Regions from separate parts of the Pseudomonas sp. EL_65y_Pfl2_R95 genome, predicted to be linked through region 2. Evidence: predicted binding sites of a transcription regulator. Region 2 holds the regulator's gene; the other holds the start of a gene.

Region 1 (3,127 bases), on a different contig from region 2:
CCGTACGGGCAACGGCAGCATTGAGAAAACCAAGGTCAAAACTGCTGTTATGGCCGACCAGAATCGCACGCTTGCAGCCATTGGCTTTGAGCGACTTGCGCAAACCACGGAAGATTTCCGTCAATGCATGTTCTTCAGTCACTGCCATGCGCAGCGGGTGATCCAGCTTGATGCCGGTGAACTCCAGCGCCGCTTGTTCGATGTTGGCGCCCGCAAAGGGCTCAACCCGGAAAAAGTGGGTGTGATCAGGATAGAGAAACCCCTGCTCATCGATGCCTACCGTGGTCGCGGCAATTTCCAGCAGTGCGTCAGTGGCACTGTTGAACCCGCCGGTTTCAACATCAACCACGACAGGAAGGTAGCCGCGAAAGCGTGCCGCCATCGGATGGCGCGGGCCAGACGGCGCGCTGCTTTCCAGTTCGTCGTCGTATTGTTCTTCGCTCATGCGGTTTGCTCCAGCAAGCGCCAACGCAGGGTTTCACCCGCACGTAACGGGATAACGGTTTGCTCGCCAAAAGGCAGGCTGGTCGGCACATTCCAGTCATCACGAACCAGAGTAATGGTCTCGGTGTTGCGCGGTAAGCCGTAGAAGTCCGGGCCATTGAGGCTGGCGAACGCTTCGAGTTTATCCAGCGCGTTGCGCTGTTCAAAGGCTTCGGCGTACAACTCGATGGCGGCAAAGGCGGTGTAGCAGCCAGCGCAGCCACAGGCGGATTCTTTGGCATGCACGGCATGCGGCGCGGAGTCGGTCCCCAGGAAGAACTTGCGATTGTCGCTGGTGGCGACATCGAGCAGGGCTTCCTGATGCACATTACGCTTAAGAATCGGCAGGCAATAGAAGTGCGGTCGAATCCCGCCGACCAACATATGGTTGCGGTTGTACAGCAGGTGGTGAGCGGTGATGGTTGCGCCTACGTTGGCAGGCGCGGCTTTGACGAACTCGACGGCATCCCGGGTAGTGATGTGCTCAAACACCACTTTCAGGGTCGGGAAGCGCTCAACCACACGGGCGAGGTGCTCATCGATAAACTGCTTTTCACGGTCAAAGATATCGATTTCGCTGCGGGTCACTTCGCCGTGAACCAGCAGCGGCAAGCCGACTTCAGCCATGGCTTCCAGGGTCGCGAATATCTTGTCGATACTGGTCACGCCCGAGTCGGAGTTGGTGGTTGCACCGGCCGGATAAAGCTTGGCCCCATGGACAAAGCCCGACGCCTTGGCGGTGCGCACATCTTCAGGGCTGGTCTGGTCGGTGAGGTATAACACCATCAAGGGTTCGAACTGGCTGTTTGCCGGGCGTACGTTGAGGATGCGTTGGCGATAGGCATCCGCTTCGCTGGCAGTACGTACGGGCGGAACCAGGTTCGGCATGATGATCGCGCGGCCAAAAGTACGCGCAACGTCAGTTACGGTATGCGGCAGAACGCCACCGTCGCGCAGGTGAATATGCCAGTCATCAGGACGCAGCAGAGTAAGGCGGTCGATCATGGAAGCTTCCAGGCGGGTAAAACGTGGCTGGAATCCTACCCGAAAACCCCCGTCAGAGCACGCCGTCAGTGTGCTCACTGTGTATATCAGCGACCAGCGTGCTTAAGTTTTGGCCGGTGCTACCGATATTAAGGGCAACCCCGTGATTTCGTGTGGAGCCTATCGTGCGCCAACTACCTGTTACTCCACTGTTCCTGCTAATTGGCATGAGTGCTTGTATGCCTGCGTGGGCTATCAGTTTTCAGACGCGTCTGGAAAATGTTGAGTGGAAGGTCGAGGGTGATAAGTTTGAGTGCCGCTTGTCACAGCCGGTGGCTGATTTCGGTGTAGGCGAGTTCGTCAGAAAAGCCGGTGAGCAAGCCACCTTTCGCTTGCAGACGCAGGGGCAGTGGTTGAGCACCGGTTCGGCAACCTTGCTCGCGGCCGCGGCGCCTTGGCAGCCGGGGCGTTCGGATATTAATTTGGGGCGTGTCGGCGTTAACGATGGCAGCACTCCGTTCAATAGCTCTCAAGCGCAAGCTGGGCGTTTACTTGCTGGGTTGTTGGACGGTCGCAGTCCGCTGGTGCGGAACCTGTCAATTCAGGGCGGCGAGCGGATTGAAGTGCGCCTACTGCCGGTCAAGTTCAAGCTGGCTTACAACGATTATCTGGCCTGTACCGCCAAGCTGTTACCCTTTAATTTCAATCAGGTAAAACAAAGCCGTATTGGTTTCCCCAATGGTGGCGTTGACCTCGATCCGATGGCCGAGGCCAAGCTGCAAATCTTGTTGGATTTTCTTAAGTCGGACCCTGCGGTCAATCGGGTGTTGGTAGAGGGTCATTCGGATAACAGTGGCAGTCGTCTGACCAACCGTGATTTGTCGCGGCGCCGGGCCATCGCGGTGGTGAGTTACCTGGAAGCCCACGGTGTGCCGGCCGACCAGATCACCATGCGCTTTCACGGCGAGCGCTACCCTGTAGTGCCGAATAACAGCCCCGCTAACCGGGCAACTAACCGCCGCGTGGCCATCACCTTGGACAAAGTGCCTGAGCAAGCCGCAGACAAAGCTCCGGATGCGCCTGCTTCAGCACCTAAATCCACTGCGCCAGCGGACCCTGCTGCGACCTCCTGACCACTGTTTCAGTGGTCGCATCGAACAAACAATTTGTCGCCTCGTCGTCTTAAGCTGTCGCGCCTCTGTAAATTGGCCGCCAGGGTCAGTAGAATGGTCGGCTTTCCGCACAACCCCATGGAGTTCATGGCATGGCCGATGTAAACAAGGTAGTCCTGGCATATTCCGGTGGCTTGGACACTTCAGTGATCCTCAAGTGGCTGCAAGACACTTACAACTGTGAAGTAGTGACCTTCACTGCTGACCTCGGTCAAGGCGAAGAAGTTGAGCCGGCTCGCGCTAAAGCTCAGGCCATGGGCGTTAAAGAAATCTACATCGATGACCTGCGCGAAGAGTTCGTTCGTGATTTCGTGTTCCCGATGTTCCGTGCCAACACTGTTTATGAAGGCGAATACCTGCTCGGCACTTCGATCGCGCGACCACTGATTGCCAAGCGCTTGATCGAAATTGCCAATGAAACGGGCGCTGATGCTATTTCCCACGGTGCAACCGGTAAAGGCAACGATCAGGTTCGTTTCGAACTGGGC
Region 2 (3,127 bases):
GTCGACGTCATCTTGACTAGATGCGACGTCATCAAGCTTATCGGCATGAATCTGCGGACCTTCACCCTGAGATGGATTTTTTTCTTGTTGTTTTTCTGCACGCAACGTTTCCGGGTCATGCTCAATGCCGGCATAGCGGTCAACCTGAGTCGCCATCAGCATCAATTTGAGCAGGTTGCTCTCAACTTCAGTTACCAGTTGAGTCACACGCTTGATCACCTGACCGGTTAAATCCTGGTAATCCTGAGCCAACAAAATATCGTTCAGGTGTCCGGATAACTTGCCACTGTCGCGCTCGCTGTTAGCCAAGAACAACTCAACCCGCTTGGCCAATTCACGGAAGTCTTCAGCGCCCATCTCACGGCGCATAAAGCGCCCCCAGTCGGCCTTCAAACTTTGTGCGTCAGTGCGGATATCGTTAACCAGAGGTGCACTTTGCTCAACCAGATCCATGGTCCGGTTGGCCGCATCTTCGGTCATGGTCACCACATAATTGAGACGTTCGGTGGCGTCAGTAATTTGCGAGGCTTCAGTGGCATAAGGCAGGCGCGGGTCCAGCTGGAAGTTGACGATCGCACTGTGCAACTCGCGCGTCAGCTTGCCGACTTCGTGGTAAAGGCCACGGTCGCGCACTTTGTTAAGCTCATTGATGACTTGGACCGCCTCACTGAAATTGCCGCGCTCAAGGCTTTCAAGCAACTGGTGGGCATTACTTTTCAGGGTCGACTCAAAGTCACCCACTTGCGAATCATCGTGTTCCATAACAACCTCAGCGCAGACATCAGCCGTTTACACGCTCAAATATCTTCTCGATTTTTTCTTTGAGCACCTGAGCAGTGAATGGCTTCACCACGTAACCATTCACCCCGGCTTGAGCAGCCTCGATGATCTGGTCACGTTTGGCTTCGGCAGTCACCATCAGTACCGGCAGTTGTTTCAGACGATCATCTGCACGCACGGCGCGCAACAGTTCAATACCGGTCATGCCCGGCATGTTCCAGTCGGTCACCAGAAAATCGAAGCTGCCGCTTTGCAGCATCGGCAATGCGGTTGTGCCGTCATCGGCTTCAGCGGTGTTCGTAAACCCCAGGTCACGCAGGAGGTTTTTAATAATGCGGCGCATCGTTGAAAAGTCATCAACGATGAGGATTTTCATGTTCTTGTCCAAGTCGACCTCCGTACATTCCCCAGTGCACCCAGCATCCTGAATGCACCCCTAATCGTAAGCTCGGCGCGCACTGCTTGCGCCTTGCTATACAAGGTTTTTCAGTATCTGATTACAATTTTATTTAGCTCGCCATTCACCTAGACGCGCACGCAAACGTGCGGCGCATTGGCTATGCAACTGGCTAACCCGAGACTCACTTACCCCCAGCACTTCGCCGATTTCCTTGAGGTTGAGCTCTTCGTCGTAGTACAACGAAATGACCAACTGCTCACGTTCCGGCAGGTTACCAATTGCATCAGCAAGGGCTGCCTGAAAGCGCTCTTCCTCAAATTCCCGTGAAGGCCCGGATTGACTGTGACTGGCATCTTCCTGCAAGCCGCCGCTTTCACCGTCCTCAAGCAGGTCGTCAAAACTGAATAAGCGGCTACCTAAAGTGTCGCCAAGAATGCCGTAGTAATCTTCGAGACTCAATTGGAGTTCGGCCGCAACTTCGTGATCTTTAGCGTCACGACCGGTTTTTGCTTCAATTAATCGAATTGCATCACTGACCATGCGGCTATTGCGATGCACAGAACGCGGCGCCCAATCGCCCTTTCGCACCTCGTCGAGCATTGAGCCGCGGATGCGAATGCCGGCAAAGGTCTCAAAACTGGCACCTTTGGCGCCGTCGTATTTCTTTGAAGCTTCGAGCAAGCCAATCATGCCCGCCTGAATCAAATCATCGACCTGAACATTCGCTGGCAAGCGCGCCAAAAGATGATAGGCAATTCGCTTAACCAGTGGCGCATAACGCTCGATCAGCTGATGTTGCAAGTCTTTACCTTGCGCTTTGCTATACATTCGAAGTCCAGACGCCGCTGTCATGCCGGCGTGTCAGTAGCAGGTTGTTGCACCAGACGCTCGACAAAAAACTCCAGATGCCCGCGCGGATTGGCGGGTAAAGGCCATGTGCAGACCTTCTGGGCAATTGCTCGAAACGCCACGGAGCTTTTTGAACGTGGAAATGCTTCAAAAACTGCACGCTGTTTCTGTACCGCTTTGCGCACCGACTCGTCATAAGGCACGGTGCCAACATATTGCAGCGCAACATCAAGAAAACGATCCGTTACCTTGCTTAGCTTAGCAAACAGGTTTCGACCCTCTTGCGGGGTATGCGCCATGTTGGCCAACACCCGAAAACGATTCATGCCGTAGTCGCGATTTAACAGCTTTATTAATGCATAGGCATCAGTGATTGAGGTGGGCTCATCACAAACCACCACCAATACTTCCTGCGCCGCGCGCACAAAGCTGACCACCGAATCGCCGATGCCGGCTGCGGTGTCAACAATCAGCACATCAATGTTTTCACTGATGTCGCTGAACGCCTGAATCAATCCAGCGTGCTGCATCGGAGTTAGTTGCACCATGCTTTGGGTGCCGGAAGCAGCTGGCACAATACGGATACCGCAAGGCCCCTGAATCACAACGTCACGCATATCGCATTCGCCACTGATGACGTCCGCCAGCGTACGCTTAGGGGTAAGTCCGAGGAGCACGTCGATGTTTGCCAGACCCAAGTCGGCATCCATCAACATCACGCGCCGTCCCTCTTCAGCCAAAGCCATGGCCAAATTGACTGACACGTTGGTTTTGCCAACCCCGCCTTTACCGCCAGTGACAGCGATTACTTGAACTGGGTGAACAGCCATTTAATTACGCTCCTTGCTCACGCGGGTCAGGAGCACATTATCCATTGTGCTCCGACTAAAATGAACACACGCCGTTCGTAAACAGGCTGTGCTAAAAATCATCGGGTATTGCATCAACTAGCCCGCTTAGCCGGTTGCTGGTAAAAGCCGGCAAAGACTTCAGCCATGGTGTCTTCACTTGGCTCTTCCTGCGCTTGAAGGCCTACCGCGCGACTCACCAACTGGTGGCTTCGCGGCAATTGCAAATCATCTGGAATACGCGGGCCAT

What was found. Region 2 encodes FliA, which starts transcription of late flagellar genes. Its sites were predicted from a motif close to CTAAAGTTTNNNNNNNNNNNGCCGNTAA; they were not measured.
Region 1: a site for FliA is predicted at 1,590-1,617, ahead of AACY09_RS09910 (flagellar protein MotY). Genes of this name have one in related genera too.

What each region holds. Positions count from the first base shown of each region.
Region 1 is NZ_CAXAOV010000002.1:445,965-449,091, reverse strand. It holds gene rnt (ribonuclease T) at 1-445, opposite strand, end outside; gene pyrC (dihydroorotase) at 442-1,488, opposite strand; gene AACY09_RS09910 (flagellar protein MotY) at 1,695-2,600, shown strand; gene AACY09_RS09905 (argininosuccinate synthase) at 2,732-3,127, shown strand, end outside.
Region 2 is NZ_CAXAOV010000001.1:502,038-505,164, forward strand. It holds gene AACY09_RS02380 (protein phosphatase CheZ) at 1-762, opposite strand, end outside; gene AACY09_RS02385 (chemotaxis response regulator CheY) at 782-1,156, opposite strand; gene fliA (RNA polymerase sigma factor FliA) at 1,286-2,032, opposite strand; gene fleN (flagellar synthesis regulator FleN) at 2,029-2,859, opposite strand; gene flhF (flagellar biosynthesis protein FlhF) at 2,973-3,127, opposite strand, start outside.